4 regions of the Sphingobacterium sp. UBA5639 genome follow, and region 1 is predicted to be linked to each of the others. Evidence: riboswitches for the same ligand, from Rfam matches in the RefSeq annotation. Region 1 holds a riboswitch; each other region holds the start of a gene.
What was found. Region 1 has a riboswitch for S-adenosylmethionine ahead of B4Z90_RS19550 (O-acetylhomoserine aminocarboxypropyltransferase/cysteine synthase family protein). Riboswitches for the same ligand answer to the same signal wherever they lie in the genome.
Positions count from the first base shown of each region.

Region 1 (4,865 bases):
AATAGGGTTGTCCGGTTGCTGGGTTTACAGATAGCGGATTACTGCTATTATATGCTGATCCTATGACATTGGCACAAATAATATAATAATCGTTTGCATCAAACAACTCACCTGTTCCAAAAAGACCGGACCACCAATCCAGCACATCTGCATTGGCCGTTAATGCATGGCAAACCCAGATCACATTGCTGCGATCTGCGTTGGGTTTGCCAAATGTTTCATAACTGATTTGTAAATCATTAAGCTCTCTTCCATTTTCAAATACAAAAGGCTCCGGGTGCAGATATATATGCTTACTCATTTCACGTTTAAGTTTTAAGCCGAAAAAATCTGATTATTTAATTTTATCAAAAGCTTGTTGTAAATCAGCTTTGATATCATCAATATGCTCTATTCCTACAGAAAGACGTAATAAGCCTTTGAAGACTCCGGCATTGGCTTGATCTTCATCACTCAATTGTTGATGGGTTGTAGCTGCTGGATGAATAATCAATGACTTCGTATCACCAACATTGGCTAAATGACTGATCAATTCTAAGCTGTCGATAAAGCTATTGGCCTTTTGCGCTGCGTCACCTTTAAGCTGGAAAGAAAGTACCGCGCCATAGCCATTTTTAAGGTATTTTTGTGCGTTAGCGAAGCTCGGAGAGCTTTTTAATCCCGGATAGTTTACTTTTTCTACCTGTGGATGCGCCTCAAGCCATTTTGCGACCTCTAAAGTGTTGTCTACATGGCGTTGCACCCGCAAAGACAAGGTTTCAAGTCCTTGTAATAATAAAAATGAATTGAAAGGGGAGAGTGCTGGTCCGAAATCCCGGAGCCCTTCCACACGCGCCCGAATGGCAAATTGAATATTTCCGAATGGTCCGCTTTCACCGAAAACTTCGGAAAATACTAAACCATGATAGCCTTCAGATGGTTCGGAAAATTGCGGGTATTTTCCATTGCCCCAATTGTAGTTTCCGCCGTCGACGATGACACCGCCAATGCTTGTGCCATGTCCACCGATCCATTTAGTTGCCGATTCAACAACCACATTTGCACCATACTCCAGAGGTTTAAATAAATAACCTCCGGCTCCAAAAGTATTGTCGACGATTAATGGTAAGTCATATTTTTTTGCTACGGCAGCAATTTTTTCAAAGTCGGGAATATTGAAACTTGGGTTTCCGATTGTTTCAACATAGATTGCTTTTGTTTTATCATCAATGAGCGCTTCAATTTTATCTGCTTCGGCGTCTGTTGCAAAACGAGCTTCGATGCCTAGGCGCTTAAAAGAAACTTTAAACTGGTTGAATGTACCGCCGTATAAGTTGGATCCCGCAACAAAATTGTCACCACTTTCCAAAATATTATTTAAAGCTATAAACTGTGCCGCCTGGCCGGATGCAACAGCAACAGCTGCAACTCCACCTTCCAGTGCCGCAATACGTTGTTCGAAAACATCCGTAGTAGGGTTCATAATCCGTGTATAAATATTACCGAACTGCTTTAATGCAAATAAGTTTGCGCCGTGTTCGGCATTTTCAAATACAAAAGATGTTGTTTGATATATAGGAACTGCTCTAGATCCCGTAGTAGGGTCAGCGACTTGGCCAGCGTGAACCTGAAGAGTTTCGAATTTTAAATTTTTGTTTGAAGACATAATATATCAGATTTTAAGGGTTCAAAAAGAAATTGCAAAGTAAAAAGAGAAGCATACACACCTCCTTGAAGGGTCTGTTAAATCTTTATCCAAGAAAACGGAAATGATTTTTAACAAGCATGGAAGTGCATATGCATACGCATTCGCATCGATACAATTGTACGATGGGTTACACTTTCGCTTATCGTGCGGTTCACTTGTGTTGAACCTGAATTTTTAATGGACTTCAGTAATTTAATAATCATTGTCTTATGTCATTTATATGCTCCAAAACGATATTGTTTTGGACAGGAATTGGCACCTTTTCAAACAAATTGAAGGTTGCCAGTGGGTCATTGAGCCAGTCTCTCGCCACTTCTTTATAAATCAAGACCTACTGATGAAGGGAGGTGTTGATTAGAAATCTTCTTTCGAAGACGACACAAATATAAACTCTTTTTTTATTAAAGCAAAAGAAATGCTATTTTTTAGTTAAAGGAATTTTGAATAACATGCCGATTGGAATCGCATATCTTCCGATGAAACCGCAAAAGTAACTGTCAATCGGGTATTATGATTTCTTTAAATTGATCCGTTCTGCAGTTTGATTTAAATCTGTTAGAAGAGGTTTAAGCGCATCGATTCTACTATGGATATCATAGGCGAGGTGGCGATTCGTCTTTTTGTTTAAAGATAGCGAGAGGCCCACCAAATGGGAATTGACCTGATATGCGAGTGCTTGAAAATGGTGAATATGTGACCAATCCATCCATTTGTGCTCGGGTTCTTGTTTCATTTGATTGATGGCGTCTGAAAACAGGGCCATGGCGGTCTGCGCCTTTTTACGAGCCAGTCGTATATCAAACGAACTTTGTCGTTCGTCCGACAGACGGTTATTGATGATCTGGAAATAATGCGCGTTGTAAAGGGATACCTCTTTTGCCAGCTGAACCATGCCTGTGCTCTGGCGTACAGGTATCAAGAAATAACCCGCTATAGCCAAGAATGCTCCAATCAGTGTGAAAAGTATTCGGCTGCCTAAAATGAGATTGATGTTCCCTTCGAACAGATTGAGCGCAATCACAATTCCCAAGGTAATGAAGATGACACTGACCATATAATTAGATCGGTTGAACAAAAAGAATCCAAAAAGACCCAATGCAGCTATGGTTAGGAGTGCTGGAAGAAAATGAATAGAAATTAAGCAGAACACACCAACTATAATACCCGAGAATGTACCGACAATACGTTCTATATTACGGGTTTTTGTCATTGAAAATGCTGGCCTGGCAACAATAGCGATCGTCAGTAAGATCCAATAGGTATATTTAAAATCCAAAAATAAAATACCGATCAATGCACCTGTTCCAAAAAGAAGAGCCATCCGAACCGCAAATCGAAAAAGCGGATTATTCAGATGGAGTTTACTTTTTAGATCAGCGAGATTACGTAATGGTCGACTGATAAATTGTTGGTACTCGCTGGTGTCAATCTTATCCTGAATTTCCTGATTTTGATAAAAAGCGACCTGGATTCTGTTGAGTACATCAATAATTGCTTCGATGTTGCATATGATAGAACATAATATACCTTTTGCTGGATCGGCCTGTTGTTCTTGAATTTCTTTTAAATCCCGTAAGAGGGCATTAATTTTAAAGTTATTATGGTATAATTGATGTGCATACCGGAACCTCTTGTCGGGTTGTGAAAAGCTATCGATTTCTAACGCTAATAATTTGATTGTGTGACGAATTATGGGAAGGCTGCCCGTGTCTGCAAGATTTTTGCGAATTGCATCGTAGTCATGATCAAGCGCAATAATTAACTCATGGAGGTCAATTAATCCATAAACCTGACTAAGCCAATAATTGCTTTTATGCCACTGTTGGCTTATGATTTTTTTTTCTCGAAACAGAAGAGACCTGATTTGTTCCTGCTGTTCGCTGATCTGGCCATGAATTTTTCCTACGCGACTGTACGTAATATTCAAAGGAATATCGGGATCGTAAGACTGTGATCGTATCAATAGAAATTGGGACAATCCATGAAAGCCATTAGCCATGGCATGTTTCAAAGAGCGATAAGGTTGTATATAGGCTTGTAAAAGGCTAAAAAAGTAATATATTATGGAACCTGTTGTAATCTGTAAGCCAACCGCAAAGGGGTGTTGTGGGGCCATTCCGATCACAAAACTCATGAGAATCAATGTCATGTTTCCAATTGCAGCATAGCGGGCTCCAAAAATGCCGTATAAGGTGCATATAAAACCGGCTGCCGCTAGCACGATAACCAAGGGCCAATGATAGGGAAATACAATAGCTGTAAACAATGATGCAACAAAGAAGGTGGGAATACATACCAGAGCTGAAGAAAGTTTATCTTTTCTGTTGCCAGGAGGATCGGTGAGTGTCGTTAACAACGATCCGACACCGATTCCGATAGCCGTGCTCGCTTGCGCTCCCAATAAATAGATCGCCAAACTTGGCAAAATACTGATGGCAACATTACGTAATGCGTCTCCAGCATGCTCGCCATGCATAAATCGTATCATAAGGATATAAATACGGTAGAGTCTTTTCTTCAATGATACAGTGCTCATGAATCAGTTTACTAATTTTCGATGCAAAAATACAAATATTATGCTTAATATTTTTTGTATACAATTTATTTGTTTTGAATTTTATTTGTTTTTTGAATTTTTATTTTGATTCGATGTCATTTTCCTACGATATGTTTCAGAAGATTCAAAATTAGCTCGCAGGATCCTATCCGCTGTAAAAGCGATCAGCGAAGGATAGGGTTTACCGATATTATTTGGTTGTCTACCGAGTGAATCGCACTACCTGTCTATTTCTGCTAGTCAACGTGTAATGAATACACGAGGTTTGTTGTCATTATTATGAAGTTGACTATCCGATCGATAGCCCAAAGAAATTACATTATGAAACCACAAAAAATTAAATTGCTCTTATTTTCTATTGTTTTATTCCTGTGTTCTAATGCCGGACCCGTTTCAGCACAGTCTGACGGGGGGGAATTACGTACTGTCGTTGTTGGGCAGGACAACAAGCCCATTGCTGCCGCAAATATTTCACTGTTTCGTAAACCCAATGATGTCTTGTTAAAAGGAACCTTATCCAACGAAAATGGAGAAATTGTGTTGTTTGCGATACCCGAGGGGAAGTACAGCTTACAGGTGTCCACGGTGGGTTATGGTACTTATCGTTCTGGGGAAATAATG
Region 1 covers NZ_DIJR01000030.1:75,824-80,688, reverse strand. Annotated here, with positions in the region: gene B4Z90_RS19555 (homoserine O-acetyltransferase family protein) at 1-301, opposite strand, end outside; gene B4Z90_RS19550 (O-acetylhomoserine aminocarboxypropyltransferase/cysteine synthase family protein) at 335-1,645, opposite strand; SAM riboswitch class I at 1,901-2,013, opposite strand; gene B4Z90_RS19545 (FUSC family protein) at 2,196-4,223, opposite strand; gene B4Z90_RS19540 (TonB-dependent receptor domain-containing protein) at 4,566-4,865, shown strand, end outside.

Region 2 (4,865 bases), on a different contig from region 1:
TAAATAATATTTTAAACGAAGCCGCTTTAAATAACCCAACAAATACAACCAAATACTCAACGGCACTTTTTAAAGGTGATATCGGTGCTGCGCCAGGAAAATTAACCATCTATTTCCCCAATAAAAAGGCGATAATTGCCGATAATATGGGCTATCTGTTGCTGCCCATGCTGGCACTGCTTTTCTTGTTGGTGGGGTGTTTTGCTTATACACTGATTATCATCTTCAGACAAAAGAAAGTTTCGGAAATGAAGACGGATTTCATCAACAACATGACGCATGAGTTTAAAACACCTGTTGCAACAATTATGATTGCCAGTGAGTCACTTAAAGATCCAGACATCAATGCCGACCACAAGCGCGTTCAGAAATTGGCTAATATCATCTACGACGAAAATGTTAGACTCGGAAATCATATTGAACGTGTGCTCGATTTGGCAAGACTAGAAAAAGAAACGCTAAAACTCGACCAGGTAGAAGTATGCATCAATGATCTTGTTTCGGCAGTAACGGACAGTATGCAGCTACGGATGCAAAATATTGGCGGGAAATTCAGTATAGATCTTGCAGCGACCAAGGATGTTGTCGTTGGTGATGAGTTACATTTTTCCAATGTATTTTACAATCTTTTGGATAATGCCATCAAGTACAGCAAAGGAGATTTACATGTCAACATCAATTCAAAAAATGTTGGCGACACCATTGTTGTCACCATAGCCGACAATGGTATTGGGATGAGCCGGGATCACCTGCAAAAGATTTTCGACCAGTTTTACCGTATTCCAACTGGGAATGTTCATAATGTCAAAGGATTTGGCCTTGGCTTAAGTTATGTACAGGACATTCTGAGAAGGCTGAACGGAAAAATTACAGTTAAAAGTGAAAAAGATAAAGGCACGACCTTTGAAGTAATTTTGCCTATTAAAAAATAAAACGTTCCTTTTTTGTATATTTCCTCTTTAAAAAATTTCAAAGGTTGAGGAAGGCTGATTTATCAGCATCAAGGGACATTGGTGAAAATTAATATATTCATTATGCAAAAGATATTATTAGCAGAAGATGATCCTAATTTGGGGGATCTTTTAAAAGACTATCTCGAATTAAAGGGAAAATTTGACGTCACATTATGCACGGATGGAGATGAAGCGATTTCTCAATTCAAAAAAAATAACTACGACCTTTGTATTTTTGATGTCATGATGCCAAAAAAGGACGGATTTACAGTTGGACGTGAAATCAGAAAAACAAACAATACTGTTCCTATTATCTTTGCCACAGCAAAGGGGATGATGGAAGATAAGACCGAAGCCTTTGAGCTAGGAGGAGATGATTATATCACCAAGCCTTTTCGAGTGGAAGAATTATTGCTCCGCATCAATGCTTTGCTGAAACGCAGTGTTCGAGACAAAGAAGAAGAAGTGGTTGCGGATAAATTTGAAATTGGCGATTATTTCTTTGATTATACAAGTCAGCAGATTTCTTACAAAGGACAGATGCAAAAACTCTCCACGAAAGAAGCTGAACTACTCCGCTTGCTTTGCTTAAAGAAAAATGATGTGCTGACCCGGGAAGAAGCGTTGTTAAAAATATGGCATGATGATAACTATTTTACGGGTAGAAGTATGGATGTATTTCTCAGTAAACTTCGTAAATATCTAAAAGAAGATAGCAAAGTTGAAATTGTCAATGTGCACGGAAAAGGTTACAAACTTTTGGTCAGCTAAAAAAAGGGGAATGAAAAATATAGTCATTCCCCTTTTTATGCTACACACGTATTCAAGCGTGACTTACTCGAATTCGTGGATGAAAATAAAAGAACAAAACAATTTCATCCTTAGTAGAATATAAAAAATTGACGCACTTTTATAAAAAATTTGCATTTCAAAAAGAAATGTTCTAACTTAGCGTCGCTTATAGAGAAAGGCAGAGGGAATAGACCCGATGAAGCCTTAGCAACCTGTCCCTTGACAAGGTGCTAAATTCTACCCTACTTGATATGGGAATGATAAGCCGAAGTCACCAAATTCTAGTGTGTCCTTCTCTCTCTAGCAAGAAATATAGTTGAAAAAGAAATATTAAAAACATTCATTATGTTATTGACTAACAATTTAGGTTACCCTCGTGTGGGCGCGTTCCGCGAATTGAAAAAAGCCAATGAGGCCTATTGGGCTAAAAAATCTTCTGTTGAGGAATTATTGGACACAGCAAAAAAAATTCGTGAAGGCAATTGGAAAACACAAAAAGATGCTGGAATAGATTTGATCCCTTCCAATGATTTCTCTTTTTACGATCAAGTATTGGATTTAACCCTCACTGTTGGTGCAATTCCTGCTCGCTACCATTCTTTATTGAATAAAGTAGACAACAATTACAGTTTAGATCTATATTTTGCCATGGCGCGCGGTTTCCAACAAGAAGGAATCGACGTGACTGCAATGGAAATGACCAAGTGGTTGGATACGAACTACCACTACATGGTACCAGAATTCACCAAAGATCAAGAATTCAAATTGACTTCCGAAAAATTCTTAAATGAATACAACGAAGCAAAATCATTGGGCATCGATACTAAACCAGTTCTATTAGGTCCTATTACATACCTTTTGATCGGTAAAGAAAAAGAAGCTGGCTTCGACCGTATCGATTTATTGGATAAACTTATTCCAGTATATGAGCAAATACTAGCTAAACTAGCTGATGCTGGTGCACAATATGTTCAGATTGACGAGCCTTTCTTAGCATTGGATTTAGATGCTAAAGTAAAAGCTTTATATCAACCTACTTTCGAAAAATTAGCTGCAGCAGCAAAAAATATCAAATTAATCGCAACGACTTACTTCGAATCTTTAAAAGACAACGAAGATATCGCAGTTAACCTACCTATCCATGCTTTACATTTGGATCTGGTACGCGGTGAAAATCAATTGGATACGGTATTGGCTAAAGTTCCTGCTTCATTAACATTATCTTTAGGTATTGTTGAAGGCCGTAACATCTGGAAAAATGATTACGAAAAATCATTGGTTAAAATCAAACAGGCTGTTGATGCATTAGGAAAAGACCGTGTATGGGTAGCTCCTTCTTCATCACTGTTGCACGTTCCTTTTGACTTAGACAATGAACACAATGAACAATCGCTACCAGCTGAAGTAAAAAACTGGTTAGCATTTGCTAAACAAAAATTAGCTGAAGTAAAAGACTTAGCCGTACTAGCGGAGGGAGAAGTTGATGCTGAAACAGCAAAACGCTTCGAAGCGAACAAAGCGGCTGCTGAAAGCCGCCGTACCTCTCCATTGATCCACAAACCAGAGGTTAAAACACGTACAAGCAATATTACTGATGACGATGCAAAACGCACTTCAGCATTTGCAGACCGTAAAGCAGCGCAACAAGCGAAATTCAACTTACCGGCGTTCCCGACCACAACTATCGGTTCATTCCCACAAACGAAAGATGTTCGTAAATGGAGAGCAGATCTGAAAAAGGGTGCTATTACGCAGGCAGAATACGATAAAGCAATCGCAGAAGAAACAGAAAACACCATCCGTCTTCAAGAGCAATTGGATATCGACGTATTAGTACACGGCGAATTCGAACGTAATGACATGGTTGAATACTTCGGTGAACAATTGGCTGGTTACGCTTTCACACAAAATGGTTGGGTACAATCTTACGGTTCACGTTGTGTAAAACCTCCGATTATCTATGGTGACGTATACCGTCCTGAAGATATGACTGTCCGTTGGTCTTCATATGCACAATCATTGACAAATCGTCCGGTTAAAGGTATGTTGACTGGTCCTGTAACAATCTTACAATGGTCTTTCGTACGTAACGATCAACCGCGCTCAACAACGACTTACCAAATTGCATTGGCGATCTTGGATGAAGTACAAGCCTTGGAAAAAGCAGGTATCAAAATCATACAAATCGATGAACCAGCTATCCGTGAAGGATTACCGTTACGTAAAGCTGATCAAAAAGATTACTTGAACTGGGCAGTACGTGCTTTCCGTGTCTCTTCATCAAATGTTGAAGACGATACACAGATTCACACACACATGTGTTATTCTGAGTTCAATAATGTGATCGAAGATATCGCTGCAATGGATGCCGATGTTATCACGATTGAGACTTCACGTTCTCAAATGAAATTATTGAATGCTTTCGCCGGTGATTTCAAATATCCAAATGATATTGGTCCAGGTGTTTATGACATTCACTCACCACGTGTTCCAAGCAAAGATGAGATGGTAGATCTATTGCGCAAAGCAAAAGCAGTAGTTCCAGCAGAACAACTTTGGGTTAATCCTGACTGTGGTTTGAAAACTCGTGCTTGGCCAGAAACCAAAGCGGCTTTAGAGTCTATGGTTGAGGCTGCGAAAATCTTAAGAGCAGAATAATTCTTAAACTATATTGATAAAGCCCTAGCTGAAATTTCAGCTAGGGCTTCTTTATTGGGCTTCGTTCAAAATAAAAACTGTTATCCGAATAAGGTGAGATTATTTTCGGCTGTTCTTCCGTTCTTTCTTGTTTTCCTTTTCGTTCCCGTTCTTAATTTCCTGTTTTCCTTTAATCCGATCTTCAATCGCCTTCAGGCTTGACGAAAAATCGAGGTCAACATTTTCAAGTTTAGCCTTTTTTAACGCCTTCAATGCCTTTTTGTATTTTCTCATTTTTTCAAATAGAAGTGCTTTCTTGATCCAGATTCCTGTCAAGGGCATGGCCGGAAGTGTCAAAGCAAATTTGATCGTCTTTTTTGCAGCTTCATACTCCCCCATATCAATCAATGTCTGAATGAAATAAGGATATACTTCCAGTGCCTGCACATTATGCACCAAAGCTTCCTGGAAATACCTTTTTGC
Region 2 covers NZ_DIJR01000006.1:118,362-123,226, reverse strand. Annotated here, with positions in the region: gene B4Z90_RS06270 (sensor histidine kinase) at 1-932, shown strand, start outside; gene B4Z90_RS06265 (response regulator transcription factor) at 1,035-1,724, shown strand; SAM riboswitch class I at 1,909-2,012, shown strand; gene metE (5-methyltetrahydropteroyltriglutamate--homocysteine S-methyltransferase) at 2,091-4,403, shown strand; gene B4Z90_RS06255 (hypothetical protein) at 4,503-4,865, opposite strand, start outside.
Region 2: another riboswitch for S-adenosylmethionine. It lies ahead of metE (5-methyltetrahydropteroyltriglutamate--homocysteine S-methyltransferase); the one in region 1 lies ahead of B4Z90_RS19550 (O-acetylhomoserine aminocarboxypropyltransferase/cysteine synthase family protein).

Region 3 (4,865 bases), on a different contig from region 1:
TAAAGGAGAAGTACAACTGTTTTTTGAATTCGAAGAATACGAGAGTTTGGATATCGATGTTGTCTTTGTAGAAGTGAACAAAAAGCTTGTTCCTTATTTTGTTGATGCCATTAAATTTCAAAAAAATAGCACTGCTTATGTAACATTTGAGGATGTGGATCATATCGATAAGGCTCAGGTACTCGTTCGTAAAAAGCTATATCTTTCCAATGATAAAATGCCCGAGCGAGACCCGGATGATTTTAGATATACTGATTTAATCGGATTTTTAGTGATCGATGAAAACCATGGCGAACTGGGGCAAATAACAGATGTTCAGGAATTCCCACAACAATTTGTCGCCACAGTAGATATGGATGGCAAAGAACTGATGTTTCCGCTGTCCGACGATTTGATCTTAGGAATTGATGGCGAAGAGGAGATCATTGAAGTTGAATTGCCTGAGGGATTGGTCGATCTGTATAAGGAATAGGCATATCCCCAAGCTTATTCAATTGAATATCCTATACTTACTATTGCAGTAATTTCTTATCTTGGTCCTTATATATTAATATTACTATTGGCCATAATTATTAATTGATTTTGAAACCGTTATTACTGCTGTTATTCACACTCTCATTGTCTTCGTGTACTTTCTTTGGGAAGAAAAAGGAGTTTCCTGAAGGCAACTACCAAATGATATTGGGCTATCCAAATGATGAGTATCATAAATTAAAAAGAGAATCTCCCCAAAATGTGGAGGCAGATACCTATGGTAATGATCCTATTCTATACCGATCCTTTCTTTCGCTTCATGATAAGGACCAGTTTGTCATGGCGATTGATGATATCTTACTCTTTGGTAAGTATAAATTTGACGGTGATAGATTAGAATTGACGGATGAGAAAAAAGGTAGTGTCGCTTTGGATATTGTTAAAATAAAAAAAGATTTTGTTCAGCTGAGAGGTGATTTTTCACAGTTTAGCTCAGCACGTATACCCACTAGTGAAAGACTTTATATCAACTTTGCGTTAGATAAAACCCTTATCCGGGAAACGCCCAGTAAATTTGATAGCCAAGTGAATTTATGGCGAAATGCTCCGGTAAAATCGGAAAGTGAAAAGGAGATAAAAGCCAGGGCCTTGAATTTTGTAGATTATTCTATCGCTTATTTCCAACACATATCAAGCTCTGGTACTCATCACGATTATCGAATGGATGGTGTCGAATCACCAATTATTTATGCCGAGAATGGCATTGTGCTCAAGGCATGGGCAGATGTTCCTGATTCTTGGAAGGAATTATTTTACAACGAAAAAGAGGCATTAGTCGCCTATCACTATTTATTTGACGGATTTAAATATGGATCGAAAGAGGAGTACCATGTTACAGGACTCTTATTGGTCACATTTTATCTCAAAAATTTACGAAATTCTTTGGCAGCTAATCTTTAGCCAATGTTCTTGTGGCATAGTCAATCTCTTCGCTGTCTATGATCCTCGATCGTTAATTCTACTGGTTTTTCTAGGTCTTTAACTATTGGTATGGTGAAGAATCCTGTCGTTGCATGGATACAAAGCTAAAGTGACGTTGAAACATCGTTTATTGAAGTCTTTTTGCTGCTATTTTTGCCTTTTCGAAAAATAATTTTTGTCTTTTGATTTTTTAAAACGATATTAGCAACGCTTATAGAGAAAGGCCGAGGGACTAGACCCGTTGAAGCCTTAGCAACCTGTATTGTTCAAGGTGCTAAATTCTACCCTACTCCATGTGGGAAAGATAAGTTACATGTAGATAAACGATTCCTCGACGTGTGCGTTTCGATGTAAGCCAACCAAACTAAAAACAGTTTTTTAATGAAGATTATCGATCATATCCAGAATGCCAAAGGAAAAACATTGTTTTCTTTTGAGCTATTGCCACCGGCGAAAGGGCAGGGCATCCAAAGTATTTTTAAAACCATGGATGAACTGATGGAGTTTAAACCTCCTTTTATCGACGTCACCTACCATCGGGAAGATTATATCTATAAAGAGCATGCGAGTGGATTGCTGGAACGTGTTTCCTATCGTAAACGTCCTGGGACAGTGGCGATATGTGCTGCAATCATGAATAAATATAAAGTGGATGCGGTGCCACATTTGATATGTGGGGGTTTTACAAAAGAGGAAACTGAAAATGCATTGATCGATTTGAACTTCCTGGGGATAGATAACGTTTTGGTGTTGCGGGGTGATGCACGTAAGGGCGATGCCGATTTTATACCAACCGATGGTGGACATGCTTTTGCAACAGACCTATTGGAACAGGTAACCGATATGAATAAAGGAAAGTATCTGCATGAAGACATTATCACGTCGGAAAAGACTGATTTTTGCATCGGAGTAGCCGGGTATCCCGAAAAGCATTTTGAATCTCCAAATTTCAATACTGACTTTAAATATCTGAAACAAAAAGTCGATATGGGAGCAGAGTTTATTGTGACTCAGATGTTCTTTAATGTTGAAAAATACAAGGAATTTGTAACAAAATGTAGGGACAATGGAATCCATGTGCCCATTATTCCGGGATTAAAACCACTGACAACAAAAAAGCAATTGGTGACCTTGCCAAGAATTTTTCATTTAGATATTCCAGAGGAACTGAGTGACGCTGTCGCGGCATGTAAAACGAATGCCGACGTCAGACAGGTAGGTGAAGAGTGGTTGGTACAACAGTGTCAGGAGCTGATTAAATTTGGCGCTCCGGTATTACATTTTTATACGATGAGTAATCCTGGTCCAACAAAGAAGATTGTTGAAAAACTAGCCTAACTCATAAAATGATAAAAAAGGGAGCAGATAAGCTCCCTTTTTTTATGATAATATTCATTGTGAAAGCCTGAAATAGGTTGAAAGTCTCGGCAGCGTGGTTTAGGTCGATCTCTATATTCAGCGTTGAATAGCCTGTTTATAGTCAGGTACTGGTGTTAAATAGTGTTAATTCGTGTGTCGGAGTCAGGATAACTTTTTAACTTAAAGTGCTAAAAAGGATTTTAACAATAGACCAATTGACCTTATGACGTACAATAGATTAAATTCTCTACTCGGTTTTGCTTGCGGACTAATTGCCACCTGTGTATATATCGCTACAGTTGAAAAGACGGTAAGCTGGTGGGATTGCGGTGAATTTATAGCCTGTGCCTATAAATTGGAGGTGGCACATCAACCGGGAGCACCATTGTTTCTTCTTATTCAGAATATATTTTCTAATCTCGCTTTAGGGAATAAGGGGCAGATCGCCTATTGGATGAATATAGGTTCTGCAGTTTGCAGTGGAATTACTGTTACCTTTTTATTTTGGACAATAACCGCCATTGCTAAAAAGCTACTCAACAAAGACAAACAAGCTCCTTTGTCAACCTACCTGCAGATCTTCGGCGCAGGAGTTGTCGGTGCAATGGCATTTAGTTTCAGCGATTCATTTTGGTATTCGGCGGTAGAATCTGAAGTTTATGCAATGTCTTCGTTATGTACAGCAGTCGTATTTTGGGCAATTTTAAAGTGGGAAGTCCGTGCAGATGAAGACGGTAGCGATCGTTGGCTGGTTTTTATTGCTTTTGTTATGGGGCTTTCGATCGGAGTGCATCTATTAAATCTTTTAGCAATCCCGGCTATCGCGATGGTTGTTTATTTCCGAAGAGCGCGACAGGTTAATGCGAAAGGGACAATAAAAGCTTTCCTCGTCGGAGTGCTGATCTTAGGGGCCGTTTTGTGGGGAATTATTCAATGGTTAGTCGGTCTAGCGGCTAAAGTGGATCTCGTATTTGTGAACTCATTGGGAATGGGATTTGGTACCGGAATTTTTTTCTCGTGCCTATTATTGGGGGGATTGATAATTTACGGTCTATATTATTCCTATGAAAAGCAGAAATATACACTCAATACAGCCTTGCTGGTTCTTTGTTTTGTTTTATTTGGATACAGTTCCTACACCATGGTCATGATCCGTGGGAAAGCAAATCCATCCTTGAACAATAATGCGCCGGATAATGTATTTTCTTTTTTAGGATATTTGAGCCGTGAACAATATATACGGGAACCGTTACTCAAAGGACCTTATTATGACTCGCAAGTGGTTGGCGTCGATAGTAAGACGAGCTATCGGAAAGATAAGTCGGAGTATGTTCCCTTCACACAGGTAGACAAATATCAATTTGATAAGGAAACCTTTTTCCCGCGTATCTATAGCCAAGATGGAAGCCATCAAGCTTATTACAGAAGTTACCTCAATTTGAAAGAAGGGCAACAGCCAACGTTTTCCGATAATTTTAAGTTCTTTTTTAATTTTCAACTGGGAGATATGTATACCCGATATTTCTTATGGAATTTTGTGGGTAGACAGAATGACAGGCAAGGATATGGGACCTATAGTGACGGCAACTGGTTGTCGGGGATCAGACCATTGGATAATTGGCGTTTAGGGGGGCAAGATAAAATATCTCGATCGCAGGAGCATGACCCGAGCCGGAACACTTATTTTTTTCTTCCATTGCTACTCGGAATAGCTGGTGCGATCTGGTTGTACCGAAACAATAAACCTTATACCTTGGTACTGACCTTGCTGTTTGTGTTTACGGGGGTAGCGATCGTAGTTTATCTCAACCAAACTCCTATGCAACCCCGGGAACGAGATTATGCTTACGTGGGGTCTTTCTATGCTTTTGCGATCTGGATTGGGCTGGGAGTAATAGCATTTGTTCGGTTTTTCAACCGTTTTGTACAAACACGTTATGCTTTAGCGACAGGTATTTCTTTTGCGCTGTTGGGAGGCCCTATTATTTTGGCTCATCAAAACTGGGATGATCATAATCGGTCCGAGAAATCGTTGGCAAGGGATATGGCAC
Region 3 covers NZ_DIJR01000029.1:221,652-226,516, forward strand. Annotated here, with positions in the region: gene rimM (ribosome maturation factor RimM) at 1-472, shown strand, start outside; gene B4Z90_RS17845 (hypothetical protein) at 583-1,434, shown strand; SAM riboswitch class I at 1,664-1,766, shown strand; gene B4Z90_RS17850 (methylenetetrahydrofolate reductase) at 1,837-2,793, shown strand; gene B4Z90_RS17855 (DUF2723 domain-containing protein) at 3,038-4,865, shown strand, end outside.
Region 3: another riboswitch for S-adenosylmethionine. It lies ahead of B4Z90_RS17850 (methylenetetrahydrofolate reductase); the one in region 1 lies ahead of B4Z90_RS19550 (O-acetylhomoserine aminocarboxypropyltransferase/cysteine synthase family protein).

Region 4 (4,865 bases), on a different contig from region 1:
CCTTTTGACTATGAAGAACATTGATCTCTGCAGCTTCCTTATTGACGGATGCCGCTACCTGATCAGCCTCATATTTATATTCCTTATTATCTATAAGCAACAAGGTATCACCCCGTTTAACCAATTGATGATCGTGATAATGCACAGAAACTACATATCCTCCTACCCGGGAAACAATGGGATTGATATACTGCGTTACCTGTGCATCATTTGTGTAGGTATACCGCAGTCGCATCCATAATGCTTGAGCGCCCCATAACAACAAGGCCAACAAGACAATTCCGGCCAACCAGTTGGTGATTCGAGTGAGTTGTGCCTCCACAACTGTTCTTCGTGATTTAGGTTTCATTAGATAGTACCCTTCAAAAATTCGATAAAATAATAATGTTTCTGTATCGCAATATGTGCGGTTTCAAGATCAAAAAGTGTTTTTAGGTATTGCATATCAGCATCCAATAGATCCGTAATCAAAGCCGATGATTTAAAATACCTGTTTTTTATAATTCGTGCATTTTCCTGCGCCAACGCCTTATTGTTTTGACAGACGTCCTGCTGCTTAATAGCCAATTGATAATCCAACAGGGCCTGTAACAGCTGATTTTCCAGAATCTCCTCTTCATGATGGTGTTTTACCTCTTGTCGATCCAATGCGATCTGTGCTCCGCGCACCACGTTTTTATTGAGATAGATAGCCGAGATCGGTATGCTTAATTTGAGCCCTGTGATACTCAGATTATACCAGCTGGGATTATAGGGATACAAGAAGACCTGTGGATTGGCAAAGGTAAATGTGCTGGTCAAACCCAACTCAGGAAGATAATTTGATCGCGCCTGTTTGACCGACAATTTCTTCAAAACAACTTCCTGTTCGGATTTTAGAAGGGAAAAAGCATGGCTTCGCGCTTCGGCAACAAGCGCTTCATAGCTGGGGCTTTCCACTTTAAAAGGTTCGGTCAAGGGGATAATCTCTGCTGTAATACCGCCAATTAGCTGCAGCTTCTGATTTGCAGCCTGAATATCATGACCGATCTGCACGAGCAACAGTTCCCGCTTCGAAAGTTCCAACGAAATACGCAAGACGTCACTGTGTAATACCACGCCCGCCTTATACAGATGCTCAATCTCCTTGAGCTGTACCCGTTGATCAGCAATATCCTGCTCGATTAAAGATCGGTTACTATACGACAGTTCCAAATCCAAAAAAAGATTGCAAACCTCCAATTTCGTCTGTGCTGCGGCATTCTTCCAATCGATTCTAGCCAGCTCATTTTCCAGTTTTTTGGACTCTATTTTCATTAGGTCCCGATGCCCATTGTAGAGGTTCAGATAAAAATCCAGGCCGCTATCGTACAAGTAATGAATGATATCATGCTGGGAAGGTTTATTTAAAAGCCCCTGGTCATATACAGGCATATTACTTGCATAACTAGCAGAAGCTCTGGCGGAAATCTTAGGGAGCAACTCCATGCGTTGCTGCTGTACTGCCACCTCAGTTTCTTTGAGCTGCAAATAGGACTGCTCGATGTATTTACTGTTTTGTAGTGCTTTGTCGATCATGTCTTTCAGCGACATACGCAAAGAATCGAGGGCGAAGGTGTCCGAAATAGCGCATACTAACAATCCCATGGTTAGTATGCCTTTTGCCCAATAGGGAGGAAAAAAGTTCACGTGTGCTATGTAATTTTTTTGCGTTGCAAACTTAGACACTTATTGGAACTTGGATTTCTTCACAAACGCCAATATGTTATGGAAAAAAGACATTTTTTCATCAATTCAAACAAAAAGACCAATATCTGCCAAGAAGTCCTTACAATATCCTTTTTTACAGCACATAAAAAAGGCCTTTCAAATCATGATTTGAAAGGCCTTTCTCGACGGTATAATAATAGATTATCCGTATAAGGAATCTTCTATTGCATTCCACAACTGGATTCTCTTTTGTAGCGCAACTTTACTGATCTCTTTCATTTCCGTCCATTTAACCTCATCGTCCTTCGCAAGATCTGTGATCATCTGCATCGCCAACGGTCCATGCTCGTCGCCGTCAAGATCAATATGGCGTTGAAAATAATAAATAAAGCTATCCAGATTGGCTGTAGGAAAGTTTGTTTTAATTTCTTCCAAAATAGAGGTAAACATTCCCGGGATAAGATCTTCGCGTCCAAATGTAAATGCTGCAGCAATTTTATGCACCTCGCCCTCAGCAATCACTTCGAATGTAAAATTCAAAAAGTCTTTGATCCGCTTGTCCAATGTGGTCGTTGCAATGACATCGAATATGTTGCTCGATTTTTTGGCTTGAGCAATAAATTTGTTGACCAGATGAAGGTCGGCACCCATGGCATCCATGGCGTCCAGATACATCTCAAAATGGCTCAAACGGCGGCCATCAATGTATTCATCCGACTCCTCAGCCAATACAATTTCGTTGATTAGATAGCGTGTTGATGGATGCTCACTCGCAAACCAAGGTAAAGTCGTACAGGTCAATTTAATCTGTAAAGCTTTTAGTAAAGACATAAAATCCCATACAGCGTACACATGCCCTTCTGTAAAAGAACGTAGATTCTTGATCGTTTTGATCTTACGATATAAAGGGTGTTGCAATAATACCTCGCGTTCGGCAGCAATGTATTCGTTAATTTCCGCAATTCTATTCATGGCGCAAAAGTATTGTCTTATCTCTATTTTTAAAAGTATTTTCGATGAGATTACAGTAACATGATAAATTTTTCGCCCAGCTATCCGCTTCATAACCAAATCACAGCCAACCACGCGCCTCGCTTTTGACCTCCGTATTCCTGTTGCTAACGCCCATTTACCCTTAAAAACAAAAATATTTTTTATTATAAAAAATAATCTACTATATTTGTAGAGTATTCAGAATTGCATGATGCAATACCAACCGAGTGCAGGCACCGCGGTGGTAAATTAATACGGGTTTCGACCAAAATAAACGTCGCTGAACGATTATTTTCCCCAACAAGATCTGGATACAGTTTATGGTTTAATCCTTTAAATTTTTAAATTGTATGGCTACTACAACAAATCTTTACCAACACTTACTGGAAAAATTCAGTTATTACTCAACAGATGAACTGATACAGCTCAACAATGACACCATTTTGGGACAAGGCTGGGGTTCAGCCAAGGCAACCTTTAGAACAGCTTTGATCAGTACGTTCTCCAAAAGAGGATTGGATCTTTCCAACATCATTTCCAAGGAAGACGGTTTTACCTCGGTGAAGCATGTCCCTGTACGCTTGGAACAGAATGTCCTGATTCCTTTACAGTAATCGTTATCGGCAAAAAAAGGTAGGCCTAGCCTACCCTTTTGTCAATGAGTGATGATATTTTAACGTATGATTGAGTGAATGTGCGGTCTGCCGGGCATCGTCCTGATAGGACGATAAATCTTGGCAGGCTCTGATATCTGCTACATCCACCTTGTTTCTTACTTTGCTGATGACCTGATTTAATTCCGATTTCCAGTTGCCCGGATCGCCAAAATCGTCCACCCAATTTTTGTTGATAAACCTTTTATAGTTCAAAAGCAAAATATACAATTCCTCACCACTACCGGCGCGATTGATTGACGTGCGCCAGTTCTCTAATTTTTCTTTAAAACTCATAACCAGCAATATACAAAAAAATATTTGGATTCCAAAATAGTTGCATTTGAAACGGATAAGGATAACGAGAAATAAAATGATAAAATGATTAAACCTTCGGTGAATTATCTTGGTCATAAAGGAGGGATTCAATATAAATATCATATTATAAAACAGATACATTATGGCCTTTATCCACTTAAAAAATATGCTTGTTATTTCCTTTGCATTGCTATGTATATTGGAGAAAAGTATTGCTCAACAAGGTCGTCACAATAAAAGATCTACGTCTCAGACGACGTTTCGACATGACAGAGAAAACGATTATGTCAACATAGGCAACCGGATCTTCTACAGGGATAAGATGGTCGAAGGTGTCGATGCACGATCTTTCAAAGACCTCGGCAATGCTTATGCAATAGACAACTGGAATGCCTATTATCGTGGCGTTAAGATTAAAGATGTATCGCCACATTCTTTCCAATCACTTGGTTGGGGATATGCCAAAGATAGTTGGAATGCCTATTATCGTGGCGTTAAGATTAAAGATGTCTCTGCGCCCAGCTTTAAAATACTGGATGAAGGATATGCCAAAGACAGTTGGAATGTCTATTATAGAGGCAATCGACTAAAAGATGTATCCGACCAAAGCTTTGTTCTTCTCGGTGATGGATACAGCAAAGATAGCTGGAAAGTCTATTATTTTGGTCAGGAGATAAAAGATGCAACTGCTTTTACATTTAAATATCTGGGCAAAGGTTATGCGAAGGATAGCTGGAATGAATATTATAGAGGAAAAAAATTAGAATAGAAAATAGACCACGGGATTATTCTATTGAATAATTCCAATTTCCTAATCCTTTCGGTATCTCCCAGGATTCGGCTTTGGTCTTGTAATTATTAAAGTGACCTTTTTCCCAAGTGGTAATATGGTAACCTTTACAGAACTTACAATAATAAGCCCTTTTGCAGGCATCTTTACCCATCCTGTGTTTGATACGTTTACCATCCAGTTTGTTTTTCATCCGGGATCTGAACTTAAAGTGAAGCATTGCCCATTGCGCCTCAATTAAAGAAGGAAATCCAACTTTACCAGTAGCTCGGCATTTCCAGGTATTGTCCCTTACTTTTTCCATAATCTATCTATTAAAGTTCATCTATTCAATTTTATTGCTCCTTTTCTATTGGCACCTGCATCATGACCCATTCTCTGATATGTTTTGCAATTTTATCGGATACCTCAAAATTATACCT
Region 4 covers NZ_DIJR01000001.1:14,224-19,088, reverse strand. Annotated here, with positions in the region: gene B4Z90_RS00095 (HlyD family secretion protein) at 1-349, opposite strand, end outside; gene B4Z90_RS00090 (TolC family protein) at 349-1,626, opposite strand; gene B4Z90_RS00085 (DUF3050 domain-containing protein) at 1,891-2,661, opposite strand; SAM-I-IV-variant riboswitch at 2,872-2,965, shown strand; gene B4Z90_RS00080 (5-oxoprolinase) at 3,033-3,296, shown strand; gene B4Z90_RS00075 (hypothetical protein) at 3,327-3,632, opposite strand; gene B4Z90_RS00070 (DKNYY domain-containing protein) at 3,796-4,422, shown strand; gene B4Z90_RS00065 (hypothetical protein) at 4,439-4,747, opposite strand; gene B4Z90_RS00060 (hypothetical protein) at 4,779-4,865, opposite strand, start outside.
Region 4: another riboswitch for S-adenosylmethionine. It lies ahead of B4Z90_RS00080 (5-oxoprolinase); the one in region 1 lies ahead of B4Z90_RS19550 (O-acetylhomoserine aminocarboxypropyltransferase/cysteine synthase family protein).